One region of the Azospira sp. MPR-LB4 genome, then DNA from elsewhere that is predicted to be linked to it. Evidence: riboswitches for the same ligand, from Rfam matches in the RefSeq annotation. Region 1 holds a riboswitch; each other region holds the start of a gene.
What was found. A riboswitch is a leader RNA that binds a small molecule or an ion and turns the genes downstream of it on or off. The one in region 1 is predicted to bind cobalamin.
Positions count from the first base shown of each region.

Region 1 (4,430 bases):
AACCGCAACCACTGGACGCCCCTGGAAATCTCCATGGCCCAGGACGTGCACGACTACAACCACAAGCTGACGCCGGCCGAGCGCCACGTCTTCGAGAACGTGCTGTCCTACCTCACCACCTCCGACATCCTGGCCATGCGCAACATCGGCCTGGCGGTGATGGAGAAGATGAGCGCGCCGGAGCTGCAGATCTACCAGGCCCGCCAGGTCTATGAAGAGGCCCTGCACACCTGGACCTACCAGCACTGCATCGAAAGCCTGGGGCTGGACCAGAAGGAAATCTACAACCGCTACCGGGTGGTGCCGGAAATCCACGGCAAGATCGCCCTGGCCAACCGCCGCCTAGAGCGGGTGATGCGTTCCGACTTCGACCTGACGGACCGGGATAACCTGCACGAATTCGCCCTCTCCTACCTCTTCTTCGCCGGCATCTTCGAAGGCTGCTGGTTCTACAACGGCTTCACCCCCATCTTCGCCCTGCAGCGCCGGGGCCTGATGAAGGGAACCGCCGAGCAGCTGCAGTACATCATGCGCGACGAGGTGCTGCACTGCGCCTTCGGCATCCGGGTGGTACGCCAGCTCCTGCAGGAAGAGAACCTGACCCTGGACCCGGTCCAGGTCAAGGCCCTGTGGGAAGAGGCGGAAGCCGCCGAATCGGCCTACGCCGGTTACATCCTGCGGGAGCCCATCCTGGGCTACAACGCCGACCTGCACCGGGACCAGTTCCGCTTCATCGCCAACCGCCGCGCCCGCCAGCTGGGCCTGGCCGAGCCCTTCCCCGGCGCCGAGAACGTGCTGCCCTGGCTCGACGAACAGGCCAATATGCGCAAGGAAAAGAACTTCTTCGAAACCCGCGTCACCGAGTACCAGACCGGCGGCGCCCTGGCCTGGGACTGAGCCGGGCGGCAGCCAGCGGCGTCGTGTCCTGGACACTGCCCCGACCCCTGGCGGAGATGGGGTAGCTCAGGACACAGACTTTTGTCATAGATGGGATTGGGGGTATGATCGCGCTCCTGATCGCCTGCAGTTGCGATCCCGGCTCCCCAGGGAGCCATTAGCAGTCAAAGGTGTCCGGCGGCAGCAGCCGCCGGGTGAAACGGGAACGAAGTAACGGCCATCACGGCCCCAAGCTTCGGCTGCCCCCGCAACGGTAAGCCAGTGCGGATGTTCCACGGCCCTCCTCCCCGGAGCGCCAGCCACTGAGCCAGCCCGTCGCCCCCTCACCGGGGTCGGCGACTGGCTTGGGAAGGCGGAACATCAAGACTGGCGAGCCCGGAGACCGGCCTTTGATTTTTGCGTGCCCGCCGTCCATGGAGGACGGTGCTGGCACGAACCTGCCACCGACCGCGGGGTTGCGGACGGAGCGGAGCATGAATCGAAGCGCCGGCCTTTCCCTCTGAGCCGAGTTTCTGCCGCCTGCCCTCGGGCCGGCGGTCGCGCCTCATCTTTTATGCCCCCGTTTCCCGAAGCCCGGTCGGTAGCCATCGACTGGAGTCAGACAGCAACATGGGGAGCATCAACAACCAACAACCGCGGCGCCTCCTGGCCGCCGCCATCGCCGCCCTCTTTTCCCAGGCCGCCCTGGCCGCCGGAGAGCAGGGCGAGACGGAACTGGGCAGCGTGGTGGTGACCGCCTCGCGCATCGAGCAGACCACCCTGGAGGCCCCGGCCGCCGTCACCGTCGTCACGGCCGACAAGCTGGACGCCTCGGGCGCCATGCGCATCGGCGACGCCCTTACCGCCAAGGTGCCCAGCTTCTACATACGTAACGGCCTGGGCACCAGCACCCGCATCAACACCGCCCCCATCGTCTCCTTCCGCGGCCTCTCCGACGGCCGGGTGAAGATGATGGTGGACGGCATGAGTCTCTCCGACGGCAACGCCGGCGGCCTGGCCAGCCTGATGGGCATTCCCATGGGCGAGGTGGAGCAGATCGAGGTGGTGCCCGGCTCCGCCTCGGCCCTCTACGGCAGCGACGCCATGGGCGGCGTGGTCAATGTCATCACCAAGGTGCCCACCAAGCAGGAAACCCGGGTCAAGGTCAGCCGGGGCTTCGGCGACGGCGAGCGCAACGCGGTGGAAGCCAGCTACCGCAACAAGTGGGACAACGGCCTGGCCGCCACCCTGGGCTTCGGCTACGAGGACATGGCCGGTTTCGCCGGCAGCGACCTGGTGGTGCTGCCGGTGGGCACCACCGGCACCGGCGCCAACGCGGTCCAGGGCGGCCGGGCCACCACCACGGTGGATGGCAAGAAGGCCTATGTGGTGGGGGACCAGGGCGCCATTTCCTCCCACGCCAACAACCTGCATGCCAAGGTCTATTACAGCCTGGATGCCCAGTCCCGCTTCTTCGCCGGCTTCAACCGCAGCGAAAGCAGCATCGGCTTCGAGCGCTTCAACAACTACCTGAGCAAGAACGGCGCCCCCCTCGCCCTGCCCGCCAGCAACGTCTCCATCAACGGCGACAAGCTGGGCAGCATCAAGGAATCGAGCTTCTGGAATTCCAGCAATCCCAACTACCGCCAGGAGACCCGCTATTTCGCCGGTTTCGACGGCAAGCTGGGCAATGGCTACGACCTCAAGGCCAATGTGGGCTACTTCGACCGGGAGGCCTTCTACGTCGGCTCCGGCACCGGCGCCACCTTCGACAGCGGCCCGGGCACCCGCACCAGCACTCCCAACACCACCCTGGATGCCTCGGCCCAGCTGGGTTTTGCCGCGGGCAGCAACCAGTACCTGATCGTCGGTCTCTCCTCCAGCCGCAGCCACCTGCGGCGCAAGGTGTACCAGCTCACCAGCTGGCGCGATCCCGACAGCACCACCGGCGCCCTCAACGAACAGTCCGACGGGGAAAGCACCACCAATTCCCTGTTCCTGCAGGACCAGATCTTCGTCGGCGACGACCTCACCCTCTACCTGGGCGGCCGCCACGACCGCTGGAGCAGCCGGGGCAACATGCAGAAATACGTCGGTACGCCCCGAAGCAATCTGGACATCCCGGAGCGCTCCGAATCCGCCTTCTCCCCCAAGGTGGCGGCGGTCTACCGCCTGACGCCGGGCACCAGCCTGCGCAGCTCCTTGGGCAAGGCTTTCCGCGCCCCCTCCAACTATGAGATGTATGCCACGCCCAGCATCAGCAGCCGCCGCCTACTGGTGGCCGATCCCGATCTAAAGCCGGAAACCTCCACCTCCTGGGACCTGGGCGTCGAGACGGCCCTGGCCGGCCAGGGCTCGGCCAAAGCCACCTATTACCGCACCCGGCTGCAGGACATGATCTACCGCAAGCTCAGCCCTTACAGCGGCAGCCTGGCCGACGTGGACTTCTTCGCCGTGGCCACAAATGCCGGCGAAGCCAAGGTAGAAGGGATAGAACTGGCGGCGGAAATGCCCCTCACCTCCTGGCTGCGGGCCTCCGCCAGCTACACCTGGACCGACAGCCAGATCACCCGGGACGAAAGCGGCACCGGCCTGCAGGGCAAGCGCCTGCGCTATGTGCCGAAGAACACCGCCTACTTCGCCCTGGACGCCCAGTGGCAACAGTGGCGCGCCTACCTCTCCGCCGCCTACACCGGCGAGCAGTTCAGCAAGGAAGACAACAGCGACGTCATCAAGAACGTCTACGGCGGCGTCAGCAAGTACTGGCTGGCCAACCTCAAGCTGAGCTACCAGTTCGACAGGAATTTCAAGGTCAGCGCCGGCATCAACAACCTCTTCGACAAGACCTACTACGAGTACTACCAGATGCCCGGCCGCAATGCCTTCATCGAGCTGAGCGCCTCGTTCTGACCCTGGGAGCCATCATGGAAATCGTTACCCTCATCGAGCAACTGCTCTACCAAGTCTCCACCGCCCTCTACCTGCCGGTGATCGGCGGCTGCGCCCTGCTGGTGGCCTACGTGCCCCTGCAACTGGGCATCACCCTGTTCGACGCCTGGCAGCGGCGCCGCGGCCATCTGCCGGAGGTGGAAAGCTTCAAGCTGCGCCTGGGCCAGCTGCGGCACCGCCTGAAGGGCTATCCGCGCCGCCTGGAAATCGAGGTGGAACGGCTGCTGCAGGCCGAGGAACTGGAACTGTCGCGGCGCCTCGACCGCATCCGCTTCGTCATCAAGGTGGGGCCGGCCCTGGGCCTCATGGGCACCCTCATCCCCATGGGCATTTCCCTGGCCGCCCTGGCCGAAGGCAACATCCCCAAGATGGCCGGCAGCATGGTCACCGCCTTCACCGCCACCGTGGCCGGCCTGGGCGCCGGGGTCCTCGCCTATCTGCTGGCCCTCTCCCGGGAACGCTGGGTGCGTGCCGACGTGCGCGAAATGGCCCACGCCGCCGAACTGGCCCTGGCGGAAAGCGGCCAGCCCCTCCCCCATCACCTGCAGACGGAGGCCGACGATGCGGTTGCTGCAGCGGCGTAGGCGCTTCTCCCTGGATGGCGA
Region 1 covers NZ_CM179521.1:3,525,103-3,529,532, reverse strand. Annotated here, with positions in the region: gene AC3QLZ_RS16490 (ribonucleotide-diphosphate reductase subunit beta) at 1-897, shown strand, start outside; cobalamin riboswitch at 1,049-1,302, shown strand; gene AC3QLZ_RS16485 (TonB-dependent receptor plug domain-containing protein) at 1,507-3,786, shown strand; gene AC3QLZ_RS16480 (MotA/TolQ/ExbB proton channel family protein) at 3,801-4,409, shown strand; gene AC3QLZ_RS16475 (DUF2149 domain-containing protein) at 4,387-4,430, shown strand, end outside.

Region 2 (4,430 bases), 1.0 Mb from region 1:
GCCGGTCAGCTTGTCGGTGACGGAAAGTCGCTCCAGCTCCCGGTTGAGGGCGCTCAGCTTGCGGTTGGAGTAGATGACCACGGCCAGGACGAAGGCGGCCACGGCCAGGCTCTTCCACAGCAGGCTGTAGTCGGTGTGCTGCTCCACCTTGATGGCCACGTGCCGGTTGGCGATGGCCTCCCGCTCCTGGGGCGTCACGGTGCGCACGCCCTTGTCCAGGATGTCCCGCAGCAGGGGTTCGTCCTTGACCACGCCGATGCGCAGCTGGTTGGTGTAGGCGGGAATCTGGCCGGCGATCTTGAGGTTGAACAGGCCTTCCTTGCGGATGGCGTAGGCGGCGACGATGAGGGAGCGCACCGTCAGGTCGGCCTTGCGCTCGGAAACCAGGGAGACGGCCTCCGGCTCGCTGCCGGTGAGGATCACCCGCAGGTTGGGGAAGTCCTTGCGGATGCGCTCCTCCACCATGGTGCCCCGGGGCAGGGCCACGCTCTCGCCGCTGAGGCCGAGGAGGTCGCCGACGAAGGCGTGCTCCTCCCGGGTGACGATGATGTTGGGGTCGGTGAACACGGGAGCGGTGAAATTCAGCCAGCGGTCCCGTTCCGGACTCTGGTTGAGGAAGCTCATGAGCTGGCAGCGCCCGGCCTTGGCGGCGGCCAGGCTTTCGTCCCAGGTCCGCACCGACAGCAGCTCGATGCGCAGGCCGACCCGCTGGGCCACCAGCTGCACCAGGTCGGCGCCGATACCCTCGTGCCGCCCCTGCTCGTTGATGCGCTCGAAGGGCTCCCAGTCCGGATCGACGCACATCTTCACCGACTGCACCCTGTCCAGGTAGGCCTGCTCGGCAGCCGTGAAGACGATGGACGCCGGCTCGGAGGCGACGCCGGGCAGCGGACTCAGGGTAAGGCAGGCGGCGCACAGGGCCAGGGCTGTCTTGAGGGACATGGGGACTAGGCAGGTTGGAGGGATCGTCACTGCCGATGCCCGGGCAGCCTGGGTTGCGGAAGGCGCCATGCCGATCACGGCACGGGCTCCGGCCCATCTTGTTCTGTCGGCAGTATAACGGCCCGCCACCGCTGAATTGGCTCGACTATGTCACACCGCGGTGGGGGGCCGCTGCCCGGCCGGGCAGCCTGCCGCCTGCCGTTCCGGGCCGGAAACCGGGCGCCCGCCCCGACCGGGGCGGGCGATGGCCGGCGCCTAGGCCAGACGCCGCCCCAGGGGCTGGGGCACGGGCACCGGGCGGCCGTCGTAGCCCACCGCCACCATGGTGAGGCGGCCCCGGGTGCACAGGCGGCGCTGGCCGGTGAGCAGGGCCTCGGCGTGCAGCAGCACTTCCACCGTCATGGAACTGTTGCCGATGGCCACCACCCGGGCCGCCAGGTCGGCGATCTCCCCCTCCAGCACCGGCGCGTGGAAGTCGATGCGCTCGGAAGCGGCCATCACCACCGGCATGCGGGCCTGGCGGCTGGCCGCCACCATGGCCGCCTTGCCCAGCCAGGCCAGGGCCTGGCCGCCGAAGAGGCTGCCGTGGTGGTTGGTGTGGCCGGGAAAGACCATCTCCACCATGGCCGTCACCGGGCCGATGCCGGGCAGCTGGGCGAAGCTCTCGTCGTCCTCCTGCAGCGGCGCCCCTGGACCGTCCACCGCCACCAGGGTGAAGTGGGCGGTGGCGCTGGTCTCCCGCAGCCCGGTGGCCAGGTCCTCCGCCGCCAGGGCCACCTCCACCTGCACCGAGCGCCGACCCCGCTGCACCACCCGGCCGGACAGTTCCACCAGGCGCCCCTGGGGAATGGGCTTACGGAAGTCGATGCGGCCGCTGCTGGCGGTGACCATGGGCCGGCGGGTCTCCCGGGTGGCCACCAGGAAAGCCAGCTTGTCCATCATGGCCATGGCGGAACCGCCGAAGAGGGTGCCGTGATGGTTCACCTGTTCGGGGAAGACCACGTCCACCATGAGGGTGGCCTGCTGCTGCCGCGGCGAAGTGGACGAAGTGGGGGCGGGATTGGCTTCTACGGGCTGGGCGGCCGTCCCCACGACGGCGCCGATTTCCATTGCTTCCATGCGCATGCGCAACTCCTTGGATAAAGCGGAGCGGGAGCATCGGAGAAGGGCGAACACCCCGGGCCGCGGCAAAGCGGCTCGGAGCGGCAGGCAGCCGAGAGCGGACAACGATGACAGTCAGGGAATGCGCGCATTTACCTTCCTCAGGGGACACCCCGCCCCAATTAGGATTGATATGAAGTAATGCCGCGGCAGGTCTCCTGACTTGCGGGTCGTCACGTTGCGCCAGCCTTCCCGGCAGTATCGCCAGTGGCAAAGAGTGGAGCGCAACGCTCGCCGCCTACAGTTGCGGGGGCAGTTCCGGACTGGAGTCGGGGCGTCGCCGCCCTGTCTCGCACCGGATTCCCTTTTCATCCCCTGGAGGGGGGAACCGAAGCGGGGCCAGTCTAACCCGCCCCGACCGATTCGCCAAACGCCGCGCCTGGCGCGGCGGATTGCCCAGCCCGGGGGGAGTGGGCTATCATCCGCCCCGATTCAGGTGCCGTGCCTCGCGCTCTGCGGGGACGGTGAAACGGGAAGCCGGTGACTCCAGGGACCACCCAGGACAGTCCGGCGCAGCCCCCGCTGCTGTAAGCCAGACGACGCTGCCTCACGCCACTGTGGTTCATCACGGGAAGGCCGGCAGGGAAGGATGAAGGCAAGCCAGAAGACCGGCCTGACATCACAAGTTGCACCATTCCCCGGGGTGACGGGAACGGTTCTGGTGATTTGCCGCCTCCTCGCTGTTCCATCCGCCGCGGCCCTTTATCCGACCTGCCACAACTCCCCCGCCTGGTGCGCCACCGTCATGCTCGCCGAGGGAGAGACTCATGCACATCATGGAAGGCTTCCTGCCCATCGAACACGCCGTGGGCTGGAGCGTCGCCGCCGCCCCCTTCGTCGCCTGGGGCATCCGTTCCGTGAACCGCCGCATCCGCGAAAATCCCGAGCAGCGCATGCTGCTGGGAGTGGCCGCCGCCTTCACCTTCGTCCTCTCGGCCCTGAAGCTGCCCTCGGTCACCGGCAGCTGTTCCCACCCCACCGGCACCGGCCTGGGCGCCGTGCTCTTCGGCCCTGCCGCCATGGCTCCCATCGGCGCCGTGGTGCTGCTGTTCCAGGCCCTGCTGCTGGCCCACGGCGGCCTCACCACCCTGGGCGCCAACATCTTCTCCATGGCCGTGGTGGGACCCTTCGCCGCCTACGGCATCTTCGCCCTGGCCCGCCGCCTCAAGGCCTCCCTGGCGGTGAGCGTGTTCCTCGCCGCCAGCCTGGCGGACCTGCTCACCTACGTCACCACCTCGGTGCAACTGGCCTGGGCCTTCCCCGATCCGGTGGGCGGCTTTGGCGCCTCCTTCCTCAAGTTCGCCGGCATCTTCGCCCTCACCCAGATTCCCCTGGCCATCAGCGAGGGCCTGCTCACCGTGGTCATCTGCAACGCCCTGGCCCGCTTCAACCCGCAGGAACTGCAGGACCTGGGCGTGGCCCCGGCGCCGGAGGTGCGGGCATGAAGCGCCACCAGAACCTGCTGCTGCTCATCGCCGTGGTGCTGCTGGCGGCCCTGCCCCTGTGGCTGGTGGAACGGCCGGTCGGGCCGGACGGCCAGCCGGCGGAAATCTTCGGCGGCGCCGACAGCGAGGCCCAGGCCCTCATCACCCGCATCGCCCCGGACTACCAGCCCTGGTTCCAGCCCCTGCTGGAGCCGGCCAGCGGCGAGATCGCCTCCCTCCTTTTCGCCCTGCAGGCGGCCCTCGGCGCCGGCTTCATCGGCTATTACCTGGGCTGCGCCCGCACCCGGGAAAAGCTGCGCCGGGAACAACGACGCGGTGAAGCGGCAGCCCGGCGCGAAGACAAGGACCAGGAAGGGCCGGCGTGCTGATCGAGCAGTCGGCCTACGCCAACCGCTGGCGCGGCGTGGCGCCCCAGGCCAAGGGCCTCTTCGCCCTGGGCGGGGTGACGGCCGCCTTCGTCGCCGCCGCCACCCCGGCCGCCGGGCTCGGCGTGGCCGCCCTGCTGGCGGCCGTGACCATCGGCGGCGCCCGGGTATCGCCCCTGCTCTATCTGCGGGTGGCGGCCCCGGCCCTCTTCTTCCTCGCCATCAGCGCCCTCTCCCTGGCCGTCTCCGTGGATGGGGGCGGCCTGCAGGCCACCGCCGCCGGCACCCACCAGGCCGCCGTGGTGGCGACCCGCTCCCTGGGCGCCCTGGCGGCCCTGCTGTTCCTGGTGCTGACCACGCCCCTGAGCGACCTCATCGCCCTGCTGCGCCGCCTGCGCACCCCCGAGGTGCTGCTGGACATCATGGTGCTGTGCTACCGCACCCTGTTCGTCTTCGCCGCCGCCCTGCAGGACATGCGCGCCGCCCAGGCCGCCCGCCTCGGCCACCTGGACCGCAG
Region 2 covers NZ_CM179521.1:831,291-835,720, forward strand. Annotated here, with positions in the region: gene AC3QLZ_RS03755 (diguanylate cyclase) at 1-942, opposite strand, end outside; gene AC3QLZ_RS03760 (acyl-CoA thioesterase) at 1,198-2,067, opposite strand; cobalamin riboswitch at 2,235-2,451, opposite strand; cobalamin riboswitch at 2,521-2,734, shown strand; gene AC3QLZ_RS03765 (energy-coupling factor ABC transporter permease) at 2,871-3,548, shown strand; gene AC3QLZ_RS03770 (energy-coupling factor ABC transporter substrate-binding protein) at 3,545-3,916, shown strand; gene cbiQ (cobalt ECF transporter T component CbiQ) at 3,910-4,430, shown strand, end outside.
Region 2: another riboswitch for cobalamin. It lies ahead of AC3QLZ_RS03760 (acyl-CoA thioesterase); the one in region 1 lies ahead of AC3QLZ_RS16485 (TonB-dependent receptor plug domain-containing protein).

Region 3 (4,430 bases), 1.3 Mb from region 1:
CGCCAGCGCAAGGAGGCGCCGGACCAGGAGACCCTGGAAGGGGAGAAGGCCCGCATCCTGCGCCGCCTGCAGGAGTACCGGGACAAATACACGGTGTACGACGAAATCCTGGTGCTGGACCTCAATGGCCGGGTCATCGCCCACCTGGACGGCGCCAGCCCCGTGCTCTTCTCCCAGGACCCCCTGCTGCAGCAGACCCTGCACACCGACGGCTATGTGGAGACCTTCCGCGCCAGCGACCTGCGCCCCGGTCTGGAGCGGGCCCTCATCTACTCCCAGCGCATCGACGACGGCGACAGCGGCGAGCCCCTGGGGGTGCTGTGCCTGTGCTTCCGCTTTGCCGACGAGACGGAGAGCATCTTCCGCAACCTGCGTCGCCGGGAGGACCGTTCGGTGATGCTGCTGCTGGACGCCCAGGGCACGGTGATCGCCTCCAGCGATGCCGACCACGTGCCCCTGGGCCGCCGCCTGGAGCAGGTGCGGGATGCGGATTACCGCATCGTAGATTGGGGCGGCCGCGAATACCTGGCCAGGACCTGCCCCACCCGGGGCTACCAGGGCTACGTCGGGCCCGGCTGGGTGGGCCATGTCATGGTGCCGGTCAGCTCCGCCTTCCGAGCCGGCCTGGGCCAGGCCGCCGAGAGCCTGCCGGCGGAGGTGCTGGAGGGCGTGCTGGCCCACGCCGACACCTTCTGCCCGGCCCTGGCCGACATCGCCCGGGGAGCCGAGGGCATCAACCTCTCCCTGCGCCGGGTGGTGTGGAACGGCCAGATCATGGCCGCCGACAAGCGGGGCGACCTGCTCAAGCTCAAATCCGTGCTGCAGCAGATTTCCGAGACCGGCGACCGCACCAGCGACCTCTTCGCCCGCTCCATCGCCGACCTCTACCAGACCGCCATCTCCTCCAGCCTGCAGGACGTGCAGTTCATCTCCCGCCTGATGATCGACATCATGGACCGCAACCTCTACGAGCGGGCCAACGACTGCCGCTGGTGGGCCCTCACCTCGGCCCTGCGCCGCAGCATGGCCGCCGGCCGTCCCGGCGAGGCGGAGGCCCAGGCCATGGCCGGCATCCTGGAATACATCAACAGCCTGTACACCGTCTATTCCCGGCTCTTCGTGTACGACCTTTCCGGCACCATCGTCGCCGCTTCCAACCTGCACGGCGACAGCCTCAACCTGGTGGGCAAGAAGGTGGATGCGGGCTGGGTCCAGTCCGTCTTCTACCTGCCCAGCACCCAGCATTACTGCGTCTCCCCCTTCGAGAAGAGCTGGCTCTACGGCGGCCGCCCCACCTACGTCTACAACGCCGCCATCCGCCATCCCGACGATCCGGCCAAGGTGGTGGGGGGCATCGGCATCGTCTTCGACGCAGCGCCCCAGTTCGCCGCCATGCTGGCCGATTCCCTGCCGCCCCAGGCCGGGGCCTTCGCCGTCTTCGCCGAGCGCAGCGGCCGCATCATCGCCTCCTCCGACGAACGCTTTCCGGCGGAAAGCCTGCTGGAGGTAGACAAGAGCCTCTTCGCCGCCGCCAACGGCGAGGGCCGCTCCCGGGTGGTGCAGCTGGCCGGGCGCACCTGGATCGTCGGCAGCACCGCCTCCTTCGGCTACCGGGAATTCAAGAACAGCGGCGATTACAGCAACGACGTGGTGGCCCTGGTGTTCGTCCCCGTGGGCGATGGCAGTGCCGCCGCAGCCCCCCGGGAGCGGCGCCCAGCGGTGCTGGAAGGCAGCTACGGCGACCTGCACGCCCGGGGCGGGCAGAGCGTGGAGCTGGCCACCTTCGTCGTCGGCGACAAGGTGTATGGCCTGCCGGCGGCCGAAGTGCTGGAGGCGGTGGACCCGGCCCGGCTTTCCCCCATGAGCGGCTCCCGCCGCTATCTTTGCGGCGTCATCAGCTTCCAGAGCGGTGGCGGCGACAGCGGCACCCTGGTGCCGGTGGTGGATATGCGCTTCCTCCTCAACTACCCGGCCAAGGAGGTGGACAACCACAGCCAGATCGTCGTGGTGCGGGTGCGGGACGGCCTCATGGGGCTGCTGGTGGACGATCTCTATGCCGTGCCCGAATTCGACGCCGAGCGCCTGGAGCCGATCCCGGAGATGATCCGCCAGGACGCCGGCTACGTGCAGGCCATCATCAAGCCGCGCCAGCCGGACAGGGAAAAAATCCTCCAGGTGCTGGACCCGGAGCGCATCTGCGGCGCTGCCCAGAGAAAGCCGGAGTCCGCCGCGGGCGGCGAGGTCCCGCGCCCGGCGGCGCCCCTGCGGGCCATCGGCGGGCCCGGAGGCGGACGCTGAAGGGGAAGGGCAAGGGGGCAGGGAAAGGAGGCAAGCGCAGGGCTGCCGGGCAAAAATCCGACCTCGGACAGAGGCGCTTTACCTGGATCAAATCCGGCTGCCGTCGGCCTTGACCCTCCCCGGGCCGGCGGCCAGAATCCGCCCCCATTCGGCTTCCGCTTTCGGAACACGGTGCAACTCCGTGGCGGGCCCGCCGCTGTAATCGGGGACGGTCGTTCCACGGCGTGGTGCAGTTTTTCCACGCCACCCACTGCCGCAGCAAATGCGGCGGGAAGGGGGAGCCCAGTAGCAGGACCGGTCGATCCGTAAGCCAGAAGACGGGCGGAAGTCGTGGAGTTCCAGGCAAAGGGCTCCGGCGGCATGTTTCTTTCGAGACAGGCCGCCGGAGCCCTTTTGCTTTTTTTTCATACCTTCGCGGGAGGACCCCATGAAAACCACCACTCAAGTTACCAGCCAAGCCACCACTGCCCAGCAGGCTGCCACCCAGCCCACCCAGGCCGCCGCTCCGGCCCCGGTCATCGCCAGCCGCAAGTCCTGCAACCCGGACGGCATCGGCCTCTCCCACTACGTCCTGATGGACCGGAAGGCGGCCAAGTGAACGGTCCGGCTCCCCACCTGCGCCGGCTGCAGCCCTACGACATCGGCCATGAGCGCTACGTGGCCCTGCTGCACCCGGAAACCGCCTTCTGGTCCCTGGTGGACAAGGACCGGGTGGAGACGGAATTGTGCGGCAGCGAGCTGGCCGAGCGCTTCCAGGCCCAGGCGGCGAAGTTCGCCCAGGAAATCCACGCCCTCCGCTTCGAGCTGAAGCCCTCCGGCGTCTATGTGAACCCGACGGAACGCTGCAACCTGGACTGCACCTACTGCTACATCCCCGACACCCTGCGCCGCCACGGCAGCGATATGCCGGCGGAACGGCTGCTGGGGGCCCTGCAGCGGCTGAAGGAATACTTCGCCACGGTGATGGACGGCGGCGAGGGGGCGCGCAAGCCCCGCCTCATCTTCCACGGCGCCGAACCCCTGATGAACCGGGAGGCCCTGTTCGCCGCCATCGACCTGTTCCAGGACGACTTCGCCTTCGGCGTGCAGACCAACGGCACCCTGCTCACCGATGCCGCCGCCGACTTCCTCATGCAGCGCAACGTCAGCATCGGCCTTTCCCTGGACGGTCCCACCGCCCCCATCACCAACGCCACCCGCCACACCTGGGCCGGCCAGGGGGTGCACCAGCACGTGCTGCGGGCCATGGAGCGGCTCCAGGGCTACGGCTCCTGGAGCGTCATCACCACCTGCACCACGGAAAACCTGGCCCACCTGACGGACATGGTGGAGCTGTTCCACCGCCACCAGGTGCCCACCTGCATGTTGAATGCGGTGCGCTGCACCCTTTCCGGCGCCCGGGGGGTCAAGCCGGCGGACGGGGATTTCGCCCGGGCCTTCATCGCCGCCCTGGAGCGGACCCACGAGCTTTACCGGGAGACCGGGCGCAAGCTGGTGGTGGCCAACTTCGCCAACATCCTGCTGGCCATCCTGGCTCCCACGGCGCGGCGCCTGATGTGCGACATCTCTCCCTGCGGCGGCGGCCGGGCCTTCTTCGCCCTGGCGGCGGACGGCGGCCTCTTTCCCTGCAGCGAGTTCATCGGCCTGCCGGCCTTCGAGGGCGGCAACCTGTTCACCGACGGCGTGGCGGCCGCCCTGGAGTCGCCGGCCTTCAAAGAAGTCACCGGGCGGGACGTGGACAAGTTCGAGCCCTGCGCTTCCTGCCCCATCCGCCACTTCTGCGGCAGTCCCTGCCCGGCGGAGGCCAACGAGATGAACGGCGGCATGGAGAAGACCGGCGCCTTCTGCCAGTTCTACGAGGAGCAGGTGCGCTACGCCCTGCGCCTGATCGCCGACGGCAAGTCCGACGACTTCCTCTGGGACGGCTGGGACCAAGGCACGGAGACGGTTTTCAGCGCCTGCTGAGGCCCGTTCGAGGCCCGTTTGCCCCCGGTCGGCGGCCCCGCCCCGACCGGGGTACTTACCTTCCGGGCGCCAAGGTCGGATAATGGCGCCATGAATGCCGCCACTTCCTCCCCTTCCCTCTACGCGCCGCCCCGCCTTTCCGCCCGCTGGTTTCCCGTGTGGCAACG
Region 3 covers NZ_CM179521.1:2,210,418-2,214,847, reverse strand. Annotated here, with positions in the region: gene AC3QLZ_RS10495 (chemotaxis protein CheW) at 1-2,298, shown strand, start outside; cobalamin riboswitch at 2,438-2,638, shown strand; gene cbpA (modified peptide precursor CbpA) at 2,726-2,896, shown strand; gene cbpB (peptide-modifying radical SAM enzyme CbpB) at 2,893-4,263, shown strand; gene AC3QLZ_RS10480 (ABC transporter permease) at 4,354-4,430, shown strand, end outside.
Region 3: another riboswitch for cobalamin. It lies ahead of cbpA (modified peptide precursor CbpA); the one in region 1 lies ahead of AC3QLZ_RS16485 (TonB-dependent receptor plug domain-containing protein).

Region 4 (4,430 bases), 1.7 Mb from region 1:
CGGCCAGCAGATCCTGGGGCACGGAGGAGGAGCCGTGCATCACCAGGTGGGTGTTGGGGATGCGGGCGTGGATTTCCTTGATGCGGTCGATGGCCAGGATGTCGCCGGTGGGCTTCTTGGTGAACTTGTAGGCGCCGTGGCTGGTGCCGATGGCGATGGCCAGGGCGTCGCAGTTGGTGCGGGCGACGAAGTCGGCGGCCTGGTCCGGATCGGTGAGCAGGTCTTCCCGGGTCATGTGGCCTTCGGCGCCGTGGCCGTCTTCCTTGTCGGCCTTCATGGTTTCCAGGGAACCGAGCACGCCCAGTTCGGCCTCGACGGAGACGCCGATGGCGTGGGAGAACTTCACCACTTCCTGGGTCACGGCCACGTTGTAGTCGTAGGAGGCGACGCTCTTGCCGTCTTCCTGCAGGGAGCCGTCCATCATCACGGAGGAGAAGCCGGACTTGATGGCGGCCATACAGACGGCGGGGGACTGGCCGTGGTCCTGGTGCATCACCACGGGAATGTGGGGATAGGCTTCCAGGGCGGCGAGGATCTGGTGGCGCAGGAAGGCTTCGCCGGCGTATTTGCGGGCACCGGCGGAGGCCTGCATGATCACCGGGGCGTTCAGTTCATTGGCGGCCTCCATGATGGCCCAGACCTGTTCCATGTTGTTCACGTTGAAGGCGGGCAGACCGTAGCCGTTCTCGGCGGCGTGGTCCAGGAGCTGGCGCATGGATACGATGGGCATGGTGTTCCTCCAATGGGCAATGCGGTTTGTTCTGGCGTGATCGGCGCCCGCTGTCGTGGCGCTCGGGAAAGACCGTGATTTTATCGTGGCTTTGCCCCCCGGGCGAGTACTGCGACCACCGGGCAGCAAAAGAAAGACAAAGGCCGCGACCAGGGCGCCGGAGACGCCCAAACCACGGCCCTCTTCAGGCAGGCATGCCTAGAAGCGGCGTTTTTCCTGGGCCCTGGCCTGGTGCTCGCTGAGGACCTGGCGCAGCTCCTCCTCCACCGGCTTTTCCCACTGGCCGTCGTACACCAGGTCGGCCAGGGGCAGGCGCTGGCGCCAGCCGGCGCTTTCCAGCTCCGGCTTTTCCTTGAAGTGGCTGACGTAGCCCAGACACAGGTAGGCCACCGGGATGATGCGCGGCGGCAGGCCCAGGATGTCGCGCAGGGCCTGCTGGTGGAAGATGGAGACCCAGCCCACCCCCAGGCCTTCGCTGCGGGCCGCCAGCCACAGGTTCTGCACGGCGCAGACGCTGGAATAGAGGTCCATGGCCTTGATGTGGGTGCGGCCGATGACCACCGGGCCGGCCCGGTCCCGGTCGCAGGTGATGAGCAGGTTGATGGGCGCTTCCCGGATGCCCTCCAGCTTCAGTTCCTTGTAGATGGCCTGGCGCTCGCCCTCGAATTTCTCCGCCGCCTCCTGGTTGGCCTGCTGGAAGGCGGCGTGGATGCGGGCCTTGGTCTCCGCCTCCCGCACCAGGAGGAAACTCCAGGGCTGCATGTAGCCGACGGAAGGGGCGAAATGGGCGGCGGTGAGGACCCGGGCCAGCACCTCCTGGGGCACCGGGTCGGGCAGGAACTGGCCGCGCACGTCGCGGCGGGAGAAGATGGCGTGGTAGATGGCGTCCCGGGCGGCGTCGGAGAACTCGTGTTCGTTCTGGTAGCCGGCGAGGGAGATGACTTTGTTGACGGTGGGGTCGGTCTTCATGGAGTCCCCTTCAGAAGATCGGTGGCGGCGCGCCTGGCCGTGCGTGCCGGAAAGGGTCTCCTGGCCGGTCTTCTGACTCGGGATCACTCTGCGCCGGCGCCTTCCCGATCCGCGGATCAGTGGCATCTGCCGGCCCAGTCCCCCTCACAGCGTTGGGCACGTCGCGGAATGGGCGGCCCCAAGGCCTGCCGCACCGCGTTCCCGATTCTCCCTTGCGGGCACCCGGAGACGATTCGCCCCGGCGGACCGGGGCGACGGGAATTTTAACAGAGCCGGCGGATTCAGGCCCGAGGCCCGCGAGGGCCCTATCAGGCCCGCAGGGGCGGCATCTGGTGCTCGCCGACGCGGACGATCTTCAGGGTGTTGGTGCCCCCCGGGGTGCCGATGGGCTCGCCGATGGTCAGCACGATAAGGTCGCCCTTGGCCACGGCGCCGTTCTGCATCAGCAGCTGCTCGGCTTCGTAGAGCAGCACGTCCCGGTCCGAATGCTGCTGGCTCATGAGCAGGGGCGTCACTTCCCGGTAGAGGGACATCTTGGTCTGGGCCTCCGCATCCGGCGTCAGGGCATAGACCGGCACGCCGCAGTTGAGGCGGCTCATCCACAGGGCGGTGGAACCGGATTGCGACAGGGCGGCGATGGCCTTCACCTTGAGGTGGTGGGCGGTCCAGATGGCGGCCATGGCCACGGACTGGTCGATGCGGGTGAACACCCGGTCGAGGAATTCCCGGTCCAGGGTCACCTCGGCGGAACGCTCGGCCTCGATGCAGACCCGGGCCATGGATTCCACGGTTTCCACCGGATAGCGGCCGCTGGCGGTCTCGGCGGAAAGCATCACCGCGTCGGTGCCGTCCAGCACCGCATTGGCCACGTCGGACACTTCGGCCCGGGTCGGCACCGGCGACTGGATCATGGATTCCATCATCTGGGTGGCGGTGATGGCCAGCTTGTTCTTCTCCCGGGCGTGGCGAATCATCTTCTTCTGCAGGGCCGGCACGGCGGCATCGCCCACTTCCACGGCCAGGTCGCCCCGGGCCACCATGACGCCGTCGGAGGCGTCAAGGATTTCATCCAGGGCCGCCACGGCCTCGGTGCGCTCGATCTTGGCGATGGTCAGGGCGCGGCTGCCGGCGGCCCGCATCAGCTGGCGCGCCATGTACATGTCGGCGGCGCTCTTGGGGAAGGAGACGGCGATGTAATCGACGCCGATCTGGGCCGCCGTCTTGATGTCGTCCATGTCCTTGGCAGTCAGGGCCGGGGCGGAAAGGCCGCCGCCCTGGCGGTTGATGCCCTTGTTGTTGGACAGCTCGCCGGCGTGGCGCACCACGGTGTGGATTTCGGCACCGATCACCCGCTCCACGTCGAGCACGATGCGGCCGTCGTCCAGCAGCAGCACGGCGCCGGGCTCCACGTCCCGGGGCAGGTCCTTGTAGTCCAGGCCGACCCGCTCCTGGTTGCCCAGGGCACAGTTGGCGTCGAGGATGAACTTGTCGCCCTTCTCCAGCTGGATCTTGCCGTTCTCGAATTTGCCGACGCGGATCTTCGGCCCCTGCAGGTCACCCAGGATGCCCACCGGCCGCCCCACCTTGGCGGAAATCTCGCGCACGGTGCGGGCCCGGGCCATGTGGTCCTCGGCGGTGCCGTGGGAGAAGTTCATGCGCACCACGTCCACGCCGGCGCGGATCAGGCGCTCCAGGGTGACGGGATCGGTGGAAGCGGGGCCGAGGGTGGCGACGATCTTGGTATGGCGGGCCATGGCGGGTTCCTGTTGTTGGTCTGTCCGGCCATTCTAGCGCAGCCTCCCCGCCGTCGCTGGCCCCCAGGCCATTTCCCGGCGCCGGGGCGCTTCAATAGTAGGCCTCGATGGCCGCCAGCGATTGGGCGTAGGTGTGGCGGATCTGGGCCGGCTCGTAGCGGTGCTCCCGGCCCACCGGGCAGGCCAGCCGGGCCAGGCAGGTATGGCGGCAGGGCGAGGCGGGCTGCCGGCGCCAGGCGACGCAGGCGGCCAGGTCGAAACGGCCGCCAGCCAGGGCGCCGGCCGGACAGGCCTCGATGCAGACCCGGGGCGCGCAGCTGGCACAGGGCGAGGCTTCCTGCAGGGGCGGCGTCGGCGGGAAGTCGCTGTCCGCCAGCAGGGCCGCCCGGTAGGCATACCAGGAGCCCCACTGCTGCCGCACCCCGACCATGAAGGGCGAGGGATGGTGCCAGCCCGCCAGCCGCCCCAGCTGCTGCAGCCCCACCGGCGCATCGCCGGGATAGAGCAGGTGGAAGTCCCGGCCGGGACAGACGGCGGCAAACCAGCGGCCCACGCTGGCAATGGTGAAATCGTCGATGGGATGGTCCGAATCCAGCCCGGCGGCCTGCACCGCCTGCCACAGGCGGCGGCCGCCGTGGCCCAGCAGGATCAGCTGGCGCCGGCCGTGGCCCGGGGCGGCCCGCTCCAGGACGGCGGCAACCTCCACCGGCAGGGCCGCCACGTCAAAGACGGCCTGCAGGTTGAGGCCGGCCTCATGCAGCAGACTGGCGTCGAACGGCTGGCGCGGGGAGACCATCGCCCGCCGCCTCAGTGGGAAACGCCGTCCCGCTGCACCACCTTGAGGAAGGTCAGCCAGATGATGCGGCAATCGAAGGCGAGGGAGCGCCGGCGCAGGTATTCCGCATCCAGGGCCACCTTCTGGGGAATGGGCAGCTCGTCCCGCCCGTTCACCTGGGCCCAGCCGGTAAGGCCGGGCA
Region 4 covers NZ_CM179521.1:1,517,009-1,521,438, forward strand. Annotated here, with positions in the region: gene fba (class II fructose-bisphosphate aldolase) at 1-730, opposite strand, end outside; gene bluB (5,6-dimethylbenzimidazole synthase) at 929-1,699, opposite strand; cobalamin riboswitch at 1,745-1,940, opposite strand; gene pyk (pyruvate kinase) at 2,008-3,453, opposite strand; gene AC3QLZ_RS06950 (hypothetical protein) at 3,545-4,249, opposite strand; gene AC3QLZ_RS06955 (sugar transferase) at 4,261-4,430, opposite strand, start outside.
Region 4: another riboswitch for cobalamin. It lies ahead of bluB (5,6-dimethylbenzimidazole synthase); the one in region 1 lies ahead of AC3QLZ_RS16485 (TonB-dependent receptor plug domain-containing protein).